One region of the Mesorhizobium sp. M0800 genome, then DNA from elsewhere that is predicted to be linked to it. Evidence: riboswitches for the same ligand, from Rfam matches in the RefSeq annotation. Region 1 holds a riboswitch; each other region holds the start of a gene.
The links. Region 1 has a riboswitch for cobalamin ahead of metE (5-methyltetrahydropteroyltriglutamate--homocysteine S-methyltransferase). Riboswitches for the same ligand answer to the same signal wherever they lie in the genome.
Positions count from the first base shown of each region.

Region 2: it holds a riboswitch for cobalamin, as region 1 does, so the genes downstream of both, NKI18_RS04785 (DUF1636 family protein) here and metE (5-methyltetrahydropteroyltriglutamate--homocysteine S-methyltransferase) in region 1, are expected to answer to the same signal.
Region 3: it holds a riboswitch for cobalamin, as region 1 does, so the genes downstream of both, NKI18_RS05160 (CbtB domain-containing protein) here and metE (5-methyltetrahydropteroyltriglutamate--homocysteine S-methyltransferase) in region 1, are expected to answer to the same signal.

Region 1 covers NZ_JAMYOZ010000019.1:89,392-94,779, reverse strand. The annotation lists gene metE (5-methyltetrahydropteroyltriglutamate--homocysteine S-methyltransferase) at 1-1,996, opposite strand, end outside; cobalamin riboswitch at 2,092-2,291, opposite strand; gene NKI18_RS21430 (hypothetical protein) at 2,854-3,402, shown strand; gene NKI18_RS21425 (helix-turn-helix transcriptional regulator) at 3,425-4,258, opposite strand; gene NKI18_RS21420 (MFS transporter) at 4,321-4,572, opposite strand; gene NKI18_RS21415 (transposase) at 4,862-5,388, shown strand, end outside.
Region 2 covers NZ_JAMYOZ010000003.1:353-5,740, forward strand. The annotation lists partial or broken gene NKI18_RS04775 (cobaltochelatase subunit CobN) at 1-1,260, opposite strand, end outside; gene cobW (cobalamin biosynthesis protein CobW) at 1,279-2,319, opposite strand; gene NKI18_RS04785 (DUF1636 family protein) at 2,316-2,750, opposite strand; cobalamin riboswitch at 2,789-2,992, opposite strand; gene NKI18_RS04790 (winged helix-turn-helix domain-containing protein) at 3,022-4,221, opposite strand; gene NKI18_RS04795 (NADH-quinone oxidoreductase subunit A) at 4,557-4,922, shown strand; gene NKI18_RS04800 (NuoB/complex I 20 kDa subunit family protein) at 4,913-5,388, shown strand, end outside.
Region 3 covers NZ_JAMYOZ010000003.1:72,013-77,400, reverse strand. The annotation lists gene cobO (cob(I)yrinic acid a,c-diamide adenosyltransferase) at 1-478, opposite strand, end outside; gene cobU (bifunctional adenosylcobinamide kinase/adenosylcobinamide-phosphate guanylyltransferase) at 480-1,001, opposite strand; gene NKI18_RS05165 (CbtA family protein) at 994-1,776, opposite strand; gene NKI18_RS05160 (CbtB domain-containing protein) at 1,792-1,971, opposite strand; cobalamin riboswitch at 2,008-2,204, opposite strand; gene NKI18_RS05155 (SRPBCC family protein) at 2,554-2,721, shown strand; gene NKI18_RS05150 (heparan-alpha-glucosaminide N-acetyltransferase) at 2,940-3,938, shown strand; gene NKI18_RS05145 (methyltransferase family protein) at 3,955-4,461, shown strand; gene NKI18_RS05140 (MerR family transcriptional regulator) at 4,481-4,867, opposite strand; gene mgtE (magnesium transporter) at 5,007-5,388, opposite strand, start outside.

The sequences.
Region 1 (5,388 bases):
GGATTTGAGTCGCGTCCTTTACACCCGTTGAAGCGATCCGGAAGCATTCGACAGCCCAGTCGAGATAGTCGTTCCAATCAGACTGGCGCAGTGGCAATCCTTCGCGAAACGCGGCCTCATCGATCTGGATCATCCTTGCGCCGGACCATTCGAGATCCGTCACTTCGTCGCGGATGGCGAGCGCGATCTGGCGGCATGCTTCGGAGCGGGGTACGTCGTCGCGAACAAATGACCAGTTGAGAATGGTCACTGGGCCTGTGAGCATTCCCTTCACAGGGTTTTCCGTAAGCGACTGGGCGAACTGCCACCAGCGCAGCGTCATCGGATTGGGCCTCGATACGTCGCCGAAGATGATGGGGGGGCGCACGTAACGCGACCCATAGCTCTGCACCCAGGCATGCTGGGTGAAGGCGAAGCCGGACAGCTGCTCGCCGAAATGCTGTACCATGTCGTTTCGTTCGAACTCACCGTGCACCAGCACGTCCAGCCCGATCTCTTCCTGCCAGCGAATTGCAGCCTCGATCTCCTTCTTCAGGAAGGTCTCGTAGTCGACATAGCTCAGCTGGCCCTTCGCATGAGCGGCCCGCGCCCTGCGTACCTGCGGCGTCTGCGGGAAGGATCCGATCGTCGTCGTCGGGAACGGCGGCAGCCCGAGCGTGCCGGCCTGGACTCTGGAGCGCTCGGCAAAAGCGCTCTCTCGTCGCTTCATGCTGTCGTCAATGCTGGCGATCCGCCCCTCAACAAGCGGGTCATGGATCTTCGTGGATGTCACGCGGGTGGCGGCAGCCTCGGCAGACGCTTTCAACGCGCCTGCCACCGCATCCCTGCCTTGGGACAGGGCCCGGGCCAGCAACACCAACTCGTCGGTCTTCTGGGCCGCGAAGGCGAGCCACGACCTGATGTCCGCGTCGAGTTCCGTCTCCATGCGCAGGTCAATCGGCACATGCAGCATCGAGCAAGAAGGCGCGATCTCGACGCGGTCCAAGGGCCAGCCGGCGACGATCGGTTTGATGCGGTCGAGAATGGCGGGCAGGTTCGCACGCCAGACGTTGCGGCCATCGATCAAGCCAAGCGAGAGCACCAGATCCTTCGGTGCGAGCCGACCCACCGTTTCCAGCTGCTGGGGAGCGCGCACGAGATCAATATGCAGCCCGGCCAGGGGCAGAGAAACCGCGGTTTCGAGATTGTCTCCCAGCGGCCCGAAATAGGTAGCCAGCATGATCTTCAGCTCGGGCGCGGCTTTCGACAGCTGGCCATAGGCGAATTCGAACGCAGCTCGTTCGTTCGGGTTCAGATCGAGGACAAGCGCTGGCTCATCGATCTGCACCCAGTCGGCTCCCGACAGCTTCAGCCTCTGCAGGAGTTGCTCGTAGACGGGCAGCAGCCGCGGCAGGAGCGCGATGGGATCGAATCCCTCGGCAGGCGATTTCGCCAGCTTGAGGAAGGTGACCGGTCCAAGGATGACTGGGCGTGTGTGAATGCCGAGGGCTTTAGCCTCGAGGAAGTAATCAACCGGCTTCGTCGACGAAAGAGCGAACGTTTGATCATCGTTTAGTTCCGGCACAATGTAGTGATAGTTGGTGTCAAACCACTTGGTCATTTCCATCGCGGTTACACCAGGCCGATGAGCCGCATGCTGGTGACCAGCGTGTCCACAATCCTCCGTCTGACCTTGGTTGCCGCGCGCCATAGCGAAGTAGATGTCGAGTGGGACCTCGCCGCCATTCCAGGCGTAACGAGACGGAAGGGCGCCGACCATGGCTGCGGTGTCGAGCACATGGTCGTAAAGCGAGAAGTCGTTCGACGGGATTTTCGACACGCCGCGATCGTGCTGCTCTTCCCAACTAGCGGCACGGAGCGCCTTCGCCGTCGTGAGAAGGTCGGCGGCGGAAGATTTTCCGGACCAGTAGCTTTCAAGCGCGAATTTCAGTTCTCGCCGACGACCGAAGCGGGGCACGCCGAGCGTTGCTACAGGAATTTGCTGAGAGACAGTCATGCCAGACCCCGATGGTTGGGGCGTCGGTGACAAGGAAGGCGCTAGCAGGCCGGCACGAACGCCAGGCTGCAGCGGCCACCGAGACACCCCGCCCGTGGACGTAATTCGCCGTGGCAGGTCTCCTGGCTCGCGGGTCATAGCCTCTACCCGTCTTCCCAAGGCTATTCGCCTCAGTGACATGAGTGGGGTTGGCTCGCCGCTAACAGTTGCGGGGGCAGCGCCGGCATCGCACCGGCTTCCCTCTTAGCTCCGCTGCGGCAGCGCCGTACGGAGAACCACGACGCGGGAGACAATTACAGCGGTTCGCTTCTTTGTCAACGCCGCATAAAGAAATGTTTATGTCGTTATGTTAAATTTCCGTTGGCATGTTCCAAAGGTCGCCTCGAAAGCGAAAACTGTGGAAGCCTTGAGCGGCCGGTAAATCAAAGCAATGACGCACGGCGCCCTTGTCCAGGAGGATGGAGTTCGTCGGCTGCCGGCAGCAAACATACCGGCAAGCGCCGTGGTGCTGCTTAGCGCATCATGCGAACCACCTCGGCGTCGAACTTCGGCTCCGAGGTTCCGACCGCTTCGTTGGTGATCTGCTCGCGACCATATTCGGCTCAATGGCGAGGCTGTTTCCCATGTGGAAGCTGTTGGCCGTGATGCCCTCGGTGACTCGGTGATATGACACAACGATTTCGGGGGGAGCACACCGAGGCCAGGCGCAGCGGCGTGTTGCGAAGTGATCGAGGCCAATGTCTCGAACTGCTTGTTCGCAGCCCACCGGCTCAAGGTAACCCGGCTCAAACCACCGGGCCAGCTCAAGTCCTGTCCAAATGAGGCCTGAGCGGCAAATCGTCGTGCACGCGCACGGTTTGGCGTTCGATCTTGTGATGCGTCTTGGGCGGACAATCGCCACGGTACAGCGCGCAGAAGCGGTCCCCAATTGGGAAGCCGAGGGCGGTGAGGGCAAGCCAGCGCCACAGGCGGAAGGGGACTTGGACCTGTTTGCCCTGCTGGACCACAAGTTCGCGACACAGGGCCTCAAGGAGAAGACCAAGAGTGATTATGCGCGGGACCTCGCCAAATTCATCAAAAGCAGCGGGCGTCAAAGTTCGGCGCCGATTGACATGGAGATAGCCATCGCGGCGGACCGCCCAGGCGGACCGCAAGCCGGAATACAACCGGGTGCAGGCGGCCAAGCTCGTCCACAAGATGGCGTCGGGCACACACCGGCGATGGGAGAGCGGACCGTGGAGTGCAGGAACTTCACGCCTATCCACGCTCCCGTGGACGTGTCCTGCGGCACATCGGCAGCGATATTGAGGAGGCAGTTGAGCTTCTGGTCGAGCACTCTTACCTGCCACTACCTACGCTTAACGTCATCTCGTACTGAAAACGCACCACGCAAGGTCGAGATGTAACATGCGCCCTTCGTGGATGGTTCTAAGCTTCCTCGGGCGCGGTCAATCTGTGATAACGGTCGCTTGGAACCTCCATCACCGCGACGCGATCAAGGTTGGCGTATCGCGCTCGGTAGTAACCTTCTTCCTCCACTTCGGCGAAACTACACTGGGGAACGTCAAAGGTCGCAGCTTCCAATCCGAAGAAAGTCGTAGCGGTTTCTTCATCCAAGAAGTTCCACTCATCTTCTCCGTCGTCATATGTGACGCGAACATAGGAGGCCATGCGCACGGCTTCCTGATCACCCATCTCTGCGATGATGGCATCGCATTCTTTCTTCAGCTTTCCTGAAACCTCACCCTTATCCCAGTCATCCAAAGCCCGATAGATTTCTGGATGATAATACTCTGGCATCTCCTCTACATCGTCACCGATAAGCTCAATGGTGCGGACATATTGCGGATTTATCAAGAGTATTTTGTTGTCAAGGCTCCAACAATACAGCCATGGCCTGCTTGTGTTATTTCTACGAAGATTATGAAGTTCCTTCAACTGACGTAAAATCGATTCACGCGCCTTTTCATCGATAGGATATTGGCGGCTGCCAACAGTCGTCTTGATTCTGAGCGTGCCGTATCGCGTTTCGGCATCGGCAATTGCAAACGGGCTCGTGCGCCACTCCTCGACATCAATCTTCCAGCCCAGCAGCTCCTCGACCGTGCATTTCAACGTGAGACAAAGGTCCTTGATCTGCTCGACGTTCAACTGCGTTTTGCCTGTTTCCCAACGGGCCACAGTCTGTTGCGTCGTTGCCATCTGCTCTGCCAAATCTTTTTGAGTCATGCCCAGTCGAACCCTAAGCTCTTTCATGTTCATAACTCACCTCGCGTGTTCAACACACGCATCGTGGATGAATTAATCTAACACGTCAAGCGTGTTCAAAAATCGCAGCATGTGTTTTTAGGGCGTCTTCGAGGCTCCGGCAGCCGTTCATGACCACTTGCGCAAGACACAGGGCTGGTACACAGCACGAATGGGCGATCCAAAATTACTGCTGCGATGCTCGTCATCAGCCAAGCTGCCGCCGCACCTTCCACTAGGGTGCCAAGGTTCGAAATGAGTGCAGCCGACCATAGCGAACGGAAGGTCTTGTGCTCAAAAGGAACGAGTGAAGATGTTCTCTTCGCCATTGTGGGAAGCCTCGGGATTGACCGCGGGGCTGGATTTGTTTCGCCTCACTCAACCATGGCCTCGCCGTACAAGCCAAGCTGCCACAGTGCGCGCCTGCTAACCCAGAAAACTTGGCGGCCTTACAGGCATGCGCAGGACGTGCGAAGCCGCTCAAATCTCCCCAGATGGTCAGCCATCGAAGACCGGCATCACTTGCCCGTTGAGCGGCTATACGATAATGCTCCGCGCTAAGCAGGAAGCGCCAAAAAATTCGAGCGGCGACTTCATTCTCCTATTCAGGAAGGAACTATGAGGCGGCAGACGCGACCATTCACCGTGGAAATCAAACAAAAGCGCAATTATCAAAAATCCGCACGTTCCATCTGGGGCAATTTCGACATCGCCGCGGCGATGGCCGAGACAACAAAGGAAGTCGAGCCGTTAAATCGTCAGCTTGTTGACTCTACTGTAGTGGCCCTTGATGCTGAACCTTTGCACAAACCGCGAGTGGAGCATTTCATGGCCAATCCCCTGGAGACCGAGTCAGCAGTAGTTCATAGCGAACCGGCAGACAAAACGGAAACGCCAAAACCGAAGACGAGAGCGCGGCGGTCGAGGAAGCCAGAAGCTGAGGCGAGCGCGCCTGCCAAGCCGATATCCGCGACCACTGAAGCACCGCCGTCAGCGCGAACGGGCCGAAAGAGCTACTCCGCGAAGGATCGTGCCCAGAAGCTGGCGCAGATCGAGACCTCGATCGGCGGCGGCGCTACTCTCAAGAGCGCGGTGAAGCAAGCCGGCATCTCGGAACAGACATACTATCTTTGGAAGAAGGCGGC
Region 2 (5,388 bases), on a different contig from region 1:
CAGGATGACGAGCTTGCGCTCCGCACGCGGCGTCCGCTGCAGGCGCACGAAGGCCTCGACACGGTTCGCCACTTGCGCCACGCGGTCGGGCTCAGGCCGGTTGGCGAAGGCGCGGAAGGCCAGCGCCGGGTCGGTTTCGCTTTCGCCCTTGAATGAAATGGCGCCGGCCAGGATGCGGCCGTCGAGCTCGGGCAGGACGACGTGCATGGCAAGGTCGGCGGGCGCCAGGCCGCGCTGATTGGTTTGCCAGATGTCGCGGCGGGTGGTCGCGACGATGACCTGGAACACCGGCACGCCGGCGCGGTCGAACAGGGTGTCGACACCGGGCTCGGCACCCGAGGCGAAAGCTGTGGCGGTGATGGTGGCGGCAGGCTTCAGGGTTGCGAGCGCGGTTTCGACAAAGGCGAGCGACGCCGGGTCCTTGAGGCTGGAGACGAACATAGGCACGGGAGCCATGCCGCGGTGGCGCAGGGCTTCGAAAAGCGCGTCGATGGGCGCGACATCGGCGGCGAGCAGCATCGAACGGTAGAAGAGAATTGGCACGACGTCCCCCTCCCCCTCGAGGGGAGGGTGGCCCGCAGGGCCGGGTGGGGTCGTCACGGCAGTGCGCGACGTTTTGTGTAGGCGCGCTTCGGAGAGGACCCCACCCCCGGCCTGCGGCCGGACCCTCCCCTCGAGGAGGAGGGGGACGTCGCGTTCTACGACCCCCAGTCCCGGCTCGTAAAATCCCGCCTTTGGCACGCTAACAGGTTCGGCTACCGCCGCACCCGATCCAGCGAGACTTGTCAGCCTCTGCACCAGCGCCGTCATATTTGCCGGCCCGCCCTCGCGGAAATAGCCAAGCAGGGCGTCCAACTCCTCGCGCGGCAGCGTCGAGCCTTCGATCAGTCGCAAATCCTCGTCGTGGCTCTCGCCCGGTAGGAGCGCCAGCTTGATACCGCGATTTCGCGCGATAACGGCGAGCTGGTCGCAGCCATAGCGCCACCAGTCATAGCCGCCGAGGATGCGGACCAGAATGACCTTGGCGTGGCGGGCGACGCTGTCGATCCACAGGTCGACGGACATCGGATGGCGCAGGTCGCGCAAGGCGGCGAGCCGCATCGACGGCAGGCGGTGCGCATCTGCCTTCCACGCCGCCGCCAGCCCGGCCAGGTCGCTGTCGGTGAAGGACAGCGCCACGACATCCGCAGGCGCTTGCCTGAGATCGACAGGCTCGGCGAGATCGTCGAGCGAGGCGGATGTGGTGGTGAGGATGTGCATCGCGGCTCGTACCTGGGGTCAGCCGGCGAGGATACGCTCGATGGCCGGGCGGTTCAGCCCTTTCAGGCCGATGACGACCAGGCGCGAGCGGCGGTCGTCTTCAGCGGTCCAGGCGCGGTCGTAATAGTGGTTGACGCGCGGACCGACGGCCTGCAGCAGGAGCCGCATCGGCTTGCCGCCGACTTCGACGAAACCCTTGACGCGCAACACGTTTTCTTCCTCCGCCGCCGTGGCGACGCGTTGTGCGAGCTCGTCCGGGTTGGACACAGACGCGATGTCGATGACGAACGAGTCAAAATCGTCATGTTCGTGGTCGAGCTCGTCGTCGTGGTGGGTCTTGCGGTTCTCGATGTCGTCCTCGACGGCGAGGCCGAGGCCGAGCAGCACCGACGGGTCGACCTTGCCTTGCGAAGTCGGTACGATCTTCACCGCCCGCGCAACGTGCTTGCCGATGACGGCATTGGCACGGGCCGAGCCGGCTGCGTCCATCAGGTCGCTCTTCGACAGGATGATCAGGTCGGCGCAGGCGAGCTGGTCTTCGAACACTTCCTCGACCGGATCGTCATGGTCGAGCGTCTCGTCCTGCGCGCGCTGGGCCTGCAGGGCGTCCATGTCGTTGGCTACGCGGCCATCAGCCAGCGCCGGTCCGTCGACCACGGCAATGACGCCGTCCACCGTCACGCGGCTTTTCACCGACGGCCACTGGAAGGCCTGGACCAGCGGCTTGGGCAAAGCGAGGCCGGATGTCTCGATCAGGATGTGGTCGACCCTCGGCGTCAGCGACAGGATCTGGTCCAGCGCCGGGACGAAATCATCGGCGACGGTGCAGCAGATGCAACCATTGGCCAGCTCGACGATGTTTTCCTCGGGGCAGGTGTCGATGGCGCAGCCCTTCAGGATCTCGCCGTCGATGCCGATGTCGCCGAACTCGTTGACGATGATGGCCAGGCGCTTGCCTTTGGCGTTTTCGAGCAAATGGCGGATCAACGTCGTCTTGCCGGCGCCGAGAAAGCCGGTGACCACGGTGCAGGGAACGCGCGAAAGGGAGGCAGCGGTCATGTCAGGTCCTTCAAAAGGTCAAGGGGAGGGATGCGGGCAACCAGGCCGCGCTTCAGGCAATCGGGACGGCCGCGCCATGGAATGAGCCCATCCGTCGAGGTGGCGAACAGCTTTGCCCCGGTGACGAGATCGGCGCCGCTGGTCGTGGTCAGATCACCGAAGACGTAACTCCAGCAGCCGTCGCGCAGCATGGCGGCGCTGAGCCGGCGCTTGCAATTGCCGAGGCATTCGACGGTGCGGATTTTGATGTTTTCGCTGGAAGCAGCGCGGCGCGTGTCCTCTGCGAGTAGTTCGCCGGCGCGCGGATGAGCGTCCGAACCGGTCTCGTCACGGCAGGACGAGCAAACGATGACGGTAACGCCGGCCGGGGAATCACCATGGCCGGACAATAAATCCGCTGTCTCAGCCAAAAAACTGCTGTCGCGTTCCAAATCAGGCTCCTTGCCCGGAAAACCCGCCAGGCGATCGGATTCTTATGTCCTAGACGGCAGGTCTCCTGGCTCGCGGGTCATCGCCTGGGTGCCGCCTTCCCGGGAATATCCCAGTGGTTTTCGGCCGAGGCTCGTCGCTTACAGTTGCGGGGACAGCCGCGGATTTGAAATCGAGATTTCGCACCGCATTCCCTCTTGGCCCCTGCCGTTGCGGGTAGGGGACCGTCTGGAACGGATTTAGGCTTGTGGAGGCAGTCGTGTCAACGCACGTCTATGACGCGGCGATATCCGCGAGCGGCCGGCCGAGGTCGCCGGCAGCGGTCACCTCGATGCGTTCCAGGCCGAGCCAGCCCTGCATCTGCTTCAACTCTTCGAAAAGCTCGGCTGCGGTTTGCAGCGAGGCGCCGGGCTCCGCATAGGCGGCATGGACGCGCAGCACGCCGGCCGGGCGGTCGGCCCTGAGGTCAACGCGCCCGACGATGCTGTCGCCGAGCAGGAATGGCAGCACATAATAGCCATACCGGCGCTTTTCGGCCGGCGTGTAGATCTCGATGCGGTAGTGGAAGTCGAACAACCGCTCGGTGCGCGACCGCTCGAAGACGACAGGATCGAACGGCGCGAGCAAGGCGCGCGCCTCGATCTTGCGCGGCAAACGGGCGTCCTTGTGGAGATAGGCTGTTTTGTTCCAGCCTTCGACGCTCACCGGCAACAGGTCGCCGGCCTCGACCAACTCCTCGATGCGGCCCTTGATGTCGGCGGGCGAGAGCCGGAAATAATCGCGCAGGTCGCCTGCCGTGGCGATGCCGTGGGCGCGGGCCGAGATGCGCAGCAATTCGCGGTGAGCATCCTCGGGACAGGGAACCGGTAGCGCGAGTACCGCCGGCGGCAGCACGCGTTCCGGCAGATCGTAGAACCGCTCGAAGCCGCGGCGATGCGCCGTGGTGATGCGGCCGGCCCAGAACAGCCATTCGAAGGCGTGCTTGGCATGGCTCCAGCCCCACCAGCCGCCCGAACCCTTCTGGCCTTCGAAAGCCGACGCCGCGGTCGGGCCTCGTTCGGCAACCTCGCGATAGATGTCTTCGATATAGGCGGCGTGCTCGCGGCCCCATTTGGCCAGTCCGCTGTACATTTCGTCGCCGCGTTCGGCCCGCTGCATGCGCCAGCGCATCAGCGGATAGGTCTCGACCGGCAAGAAGGAGGCTTCGTGCGCCCAATATTCGAAGACCATGCGCTTGCGCGTTACGGCGGCGTCGTCGAGCAGCGCCAGCTTGTAGGGGCCAAGCCGCGAATAGAGCGGCATATAGTGGGCGCGCACCACGGCGCTGACGGAATCGATCTGCAGCAGGCCGGTACGGGCAAGCACGCGGGCCAGATGCCGGCGGTCAGGCGTGCCGGTGGGGCGCGGGTCATTGAATCCCTGTGCCGCGAGCGCAATGCGGCGGGCCATGGCAAGCGAGATTTTTTCCTTCATGAAGGCGGCATCCGGACGATTCTAGACAGAGAAAATGACCTGCGATTCCGTGCCATGCTAACAGGGTTTTGGCGGCATCTATGTCAGGAGAGAAAACTGGAGTAAAAAGTGAAGGAAATCAAACAGGAGCGGATCGGACCAGTTTTCCCGGATATGCCGTCCAGCACCGCGATTTGAACAAGGTTTGACTTGCTTCGCCGAAAGCGCTGCGCTAACCCTCGCCGCGTTGCAGCATAGAGCCCCCTTAAAACGGTTCAGTGGTTAAACTGTCACGCTTCCGCAAGTGGGTCCGGTGCTGTAATCAGAGTGGATTGGCCGCCAACGGAAACTGCAGCATGAACGCACTTTTAGGTTCGTACCTGCCCATCGTCCTGTTCATCGGCGTGGCGCTGATCGTCGGGCTGGCGCTGCTCGCCGCACCGTTCCTGGTGGCCTACCGCAACCCCGATCCGGAAAAGCTTTCCGCCTATGAGTGCGGCTTCAACTCGTTCGACGACGCCCGCATGAAGTTCGATATCCGCTTCTACCTGGTGTCGATCCTGTTCATCATCTTCGACCTGGAGGTGGCCTTCCTGTTTCCTTGGGCGGTGTCGTTCAGTCAGATCGGCATGCTCGGTTTCTGGTCGATGATGGTGTTTTTGGCGGTGCTGACCATCGGCTTTGCCTATGAATGGAAAAAAGGAGCGCTGGAATGGGATTGAACGACAGTTCCGGTACGCTCGTCGCGCCGAAGCCCAAGGGCCTCATCGACCCCAACACCGGCAGGCCGGTCGGGTCCGACGACCCGTTCTTCCTGGAGATCAACAACGAACTCGCCGACAAGGGCTTTCTCGTCACCTCGACCGAGGCGCTCATCACCTGGGCGCGCAGTGGCTCGCTGATGTTCATGACGTTTGGCCTCGCCTGCTGCGCCGTCGAGATGATCCATACTTCGATGCCGCGCTATGACTCGGAGAGGTTCGGTGTCGCGCCGCGCGCGTCCCCGCGCCAGTCCGACATCATGATCGTCGCCGGCACGCTGACCAACAAGATGGCGCCGGCGCTGCGCAAGGTCTACGATCAGATGCCGGAGCCGCGCTACGTCATCTCGATGGGCTCCTGCGCCAATGGCGGCGGCTATTATCATTATTCCTATTCGGTGGTGCGCGGCTGCGACCGCATCGTGCC
Region 3 (5,388 bases), on a different contig from region 1:
GACGCGCCTTCAGCGCCGCGACCACCTTTTCGAGATCGAGGTAGTCGTAGCGCAGCGCGATGTTCAGCTCGTCGAGCACCACGAGGCTGATCGACGGCTCGGCCATCAGCTCCAGCGCTTTCGCCCAGGCAGCCTCGGCCGCCGCGATGTCGCGCTTCAGGTCCTGTGTCTCCCAGGTAAAGCCCTCGCCCATGGCGTGCCAGACGACACGGTCGCCGAAGGCGGCAAAGGCGTCTTTCTCGCCGGTGTGCCATTTGCCCTTGATGAACTGAACGACGCCGACGCGCTTGCCATAGCCGAGCATCCTGAGCGCCAGCCCAAAGGCGGCCGTGGTCTTGCCCTTGCCCGGTCCGGTGTTGACGATCAGCAGCCCCTTCTCGACCGTCTTGGCCGCGACCTCGGCGTCCTGCACCGCCTTGCGCTTGGCCATCTTGGCGCGGTGGCGTTCCTCGTCCTTGGGATCGATAGTATCAGCCATGTCATTTCACCTTGAGCGGCAGCCCCGCCACCATCAAAAGCACGGTGCCGGCAACAGCCGCGACGTCCTGGTTCAGCCGGCCGGCGGCGTCGCGAAACCGTCTTGCCAGCGCATTGTCCGGCACGATGCCCTGGCCGACCTCGTTGGACACCACGAACCACGGCCCACGCGGCCGCGACAGCACATCGGCCAGCCTCCGGCATTCGGCCTCGACATCATGGTCGGCCAGCATATGGTTGGTCAGCCACAGCGTCAGGCAATCGATCAGCACCGGCTGGCCGTCAGGCAGCGCTCCGATCGCGCCGGCAAGGTCGAGCGGCGCATCGATGGTCGTCCAGCCGGCGCCGCGGCGCGAGCGGTGCAGCGCGATGCGCTGGCGCATCTCGTCGTCATAGGCTTGCGCCGTGGCGATATAGCTCCAAGGCGGCGGGCCGACCGTCACCAGGCTCTCGGCATGCGCGCTCTTGGCGGCGCGCGCACCGCCGATGACCAGGGTCAGTGCCCCGGCAGCGCGGTCAGGCAAAGCTGTCGCGCAGGCTGGTCGCCGTGCCCGTGAAGCGTCCGCGCACCACGCCGACGACCGCGCCGAGCACCAGCCAGAACACCAGATTGGTCAGCGTCACCGCCACCACGAACTGGTGGTGCAGGCCTTCCGGGATCGCCGTCTCGAAGCTATCGGGCTGCGGCGCGCCGACGATATGCGGCGCAACGATCAACGCCACGGCAAGAGCCACCAGCGGCAGCGATCTGCGGAAGACTATAAGGCCGAGACCGGCCGCTGTCGCCACCACTGTTGCCCACCACCAGATCTGGCGTTGGACAAGGTCGGCCGACGGCATCGCCGGCAGTTCCGGCGGCAGGCCGAGGCCCGGCGCCAGCGTGAACGCGGCAAAGCCGGCCAGCCCCCAGAACAGGCCCTGGCGCCAATTGCCGATGCCGCCGGCGAATTCCGAAACCGCAACCAGGACCAGCGCAAAGCCGATGCCGGTGACAATATTGGCAACGACGCTGAAGCCGAAGCGCTCGAAACCGTCGGCCGGCGCCCAGCCTTCGTCTTCCGCCGGAGCCATTGCTTCAGCCGGTGCCGGCGCGGCGCTGCTCATAACCGTCGTGCCCGCGGCGTTTTCGGCCGGTGCCGCAGGTGCCGCGGCATGGTCATGGCCGCCGCCGGCCTGTTCGTAGACTTCCGCCTTCAGGATGAGCGGCACCGTGGCATAGGCTTGCATGCAGGCGAGAGCCACGCCGGCCACAAGCCCTGCGATCGCCGCGATGAACACGACGTTGCGAAACAGTGTCATGATGTCAGCCCCTTGTCAGTGGCAGGGAAAGCCCATCGAATGGCGATAGTCGTGCGCGGCATTGTGGACCGCATCGATATGCGAGAAGCCGACAAAGCCCATGACGAAAATGCCGAGGAATGCAGCAAGCGCCAGCTGCATGAGACGCGACTGCGAGGAGGCGGAAGCGCCGAGCGAAACGGAAGCGGTATTCATGTCTTGTCCTTTCGCCCTCCACCCGAGGGCATAGAAGTCAGTTTCCTGTCGCCGGCAGGTCTCCTGGCTCGCGGATCAGCGCCCTTCCCCACCTTCCCGAAGGCGAACCTTCAGTGGCATATGGAGAGGACTACCGCACACAGTTGCGGGGGCAGCCACGGCATTGGGCAAACAACTTGCCCTCACCGCATTCCCTCTTGGTTCCAAACGGAACCGACGACATCAGCGACTATAGGCAGAATCGCCCCGCCCGGCAAACCAAATTCCGCCGGATCGTGTGGCGAATGCGCCGCCTCGCCAAGCCGGTCGGCCGGCGCCGCGATTGACAATTTTCGCAGCCGGGTGTCGGCTGGCGGATGGGGAGGAAGCCGGCATGCAACCCAGCCCGAATGAGCGCGGTCCCTACAACGGCCTGATGCGGGCCGAGCCGACGCTGCCGTCGCCGGCCTATTGGGACATCGCGGCCTATCAGCGCGATCTCGAGGCCATCTGGTATCGCAACTGGTTGCTCGTCTGCCGCGAGGCGAAGCGCTTGCCGATCCGGCCGCGGATATCGACAACATCGTCGCCTTCGGTACCCAGGTGCTGGAGGAGGATGCTGATATCTGCGAGGTCAACCAGATGGGCCTGCGCTCGATGCGCCACAAGGCCGGCGTACTGATGCCCGAGGAATACGACTTGCACCGCTTCCACAACTGGGTGGGCGAGCGCCATGCGGCGCTCGAACATCAAAGCGATTTGGGCAGATAACGCCAGGTGACGAAGCCGCAGACTGCCGCCAGCAGGCCGAGTGTCGCGAAAACCGCGCCCAGTCCGAAAAACGCCAGCACGCCGGCCAAAGGCTTTCCGGCTTTGGCCTAAAGCAGCTCTGATGCCGACCGGTACCAACGCGACGCAAGGCCCTGCTTCTTTTGACGGTGGCAACCGTGATAGTCGTCTTGCCGGGGCTGAACCAAGACAGCGAGATCATGAGCATCGACACGCCGAGCGCAGCCGTTCAGGATCAACCGAAGTCGAAGCGCATCGCCGCTATCGACATTGCACGCGGCATCGCTTTGCTTGCCATGGCGAGCTATCATTTCACCTGGGACCTCGAATTCTTCGGCTACACCGATCCCGGCCTCACCGCCTTCGGCTGGTGGAAAATCTACGCGCGCTGCATCGCCTCGAGCTTCCTGTTCCTGGTCGGCATCAGCCTCTATCTCGCCCATGGCAAGAAAATCCGCTGGACCGGCTTCTGGAAGCGCTTCGCCATGGTTGCCGGGGCAGCGCTCGCAATATCGCTGGTCACCCGCATCGCCACGCCCGACGGCTTCATCTTCTTCGGCATATTGCACGAGATCGCGCTCGCCAGCCTGCTCGGCCTGGCGTTCCTGCGCCTGCCGGCGCTGCTGACGCTTGCCGTGGCGGCCCTCGCTATTGCCGCGCCTTTCTACCTGCGATCTGAGCTTTTCGATCATCCGGCTTTGTGGTGGGTCGGCCTGTCGGCGACCAACCCGCGCTCCAACGACTACGTTCCACTGCTGCCCTGGTTCGGCGCCGTACTTGCCGGCATCGCGGTTACCAAGCTCGCCGCCACCTCCGGCGCGCTGACGCGGCTGTCGGCATTGGCGCCCGGCCGCTGGGCAAATCCGCTGGTCTTCATCGGCCGGCACAGCCTAGCCTTCTATTTGATCCATCAGCCGGTGCTGATCGGCTCGGTCTGGCTGTTTTCGCAATTCATGCCGGCGCAGGCCGAAACCAGGGAGGTGAGTTTTCTGAAATCCTGCCAGATATCCTGCGAGCAGGCACGCGACACCGAGTTCTGCTCCAGCTATTGTGCCTGCATGCTGGACACTCTCCAGGGCGAAGCCTCGCTTGACCGGCTCTACAGCAACGACCAGTCCCCGGAGTGGAAGGCGCATATTGGCGAGCTCGCCGGCACCTGCACCGCCCAAACCGAGGCGGCGGAACCGGGAACGCGCTAATCGAGGGAGGACAATAATGAGCGACAGTCACCCGAAACCCGTGCAGCAAAATCCTGGGCAGCCGAAGCTGGGGCACATCCCATGGCCGCCGCTGATCTATATCGCTGCCATCATCGTCAGCGTCGCGCTAGGGCTGTTCTATCCGCTGCCGTGGATCGGCGATCTTCTCGGCGACATCCTGTTCGCCGCCGGCCTTGTGGGGTTGGTGGCGGTTGCCGCGCTCTGGTTCACGGCAATCCGCACCATGATCCGCGCCAAGACGACGCTCAACCCGAACGGCGTGCCTGACCATCTGGTGACTACCGGAGCCTTCGCCGTCAGCCGCAACCCGATCTACCTCGCCAACACGCTGCTGCTGGTCAGCCTCGCCTTTGTCACTGGGATCGCCTGGTTCCTGCCGCTGGCGGTCATCGCGGCGTTCCTGACGCAGAAGCTGACGATCGAGAGCGAGGAGAAGGTGCTGACGGCCAAATTCGGCAAGAAATACCGGGACTACGCCAAAAGGGTGCGGCGCTGGATTTGAGCCGGCGCTGACGCCACGCTCATGTGGTGACGCCGAGCTCCACCAGCCGCTCGACGCAGGATTCCTCGGCCTGATCGAGCTCGGCCAAGGTCTCTTCGAGGTCGCGGCGTTTCTGGCGCAAATCCTCGCGCTTTTCCTCGATGCGCTTGATCATCAATTTGAGCTGGCCGACCTCGCCGGGCGGCTCCCTGTACATCTGGATGATTTCGCGGATCTCGTTGATCGAGAAGCCGAGCCTCTTGCCGCGCATGATCTGGCGGATGAGATGCCGGTCCGACGGACGGAACAGCCGAGTGCGGCCGCGTCTTACTGGCTGCACCAGCCCTTCGTCCTCATAGAAGCGCAACGTCCGCGTCGACACGTCGAATTCGCGGGTCAGCTCCGTGATCGAATAATATTCCCGCATCGTCACTCCAATGCCCCGGCCACGCCGCGAGTTCCAACTGGCCGGCGCCGCCAGCGCCCAGGCGCGTACCAGAATCGGCGGACAAGGCACCTTTCAAAGCCTCGCATGGCATTTACGTAAAAGTCAATTGAGGTGACGTTCAGCGCACGCCGAACCACCATGTGGCGAGCCCGAGAAAGGCAAAGAAACCGACGACATCGGTGACCGTGGTGACGAAAACCGCCGAAGCCACAGCCGGATCGATCTTGAAGCGGTCGAGCAGCAGCGGGATAAGGATGCCCGCCAGAGCCGCCACGAACATATTGATGATCATCGCAGCCGCAATGATGCCGCCGAGATTGCGATCGTGGAACCAGGCAGCAGCGACGAGGCCGATCAGGATGGCAAAGATGATGCCGTTGATGAAGCCCACCCCGATTTCGCGGCGGATGATGCGGCCGGCATTGTAGATGTCGAGGTCCCTGGTCGCCAGCGCCCGCACCGTGACCGTCATGGTCTGCGAGCCGGCATTGCCGCCCATG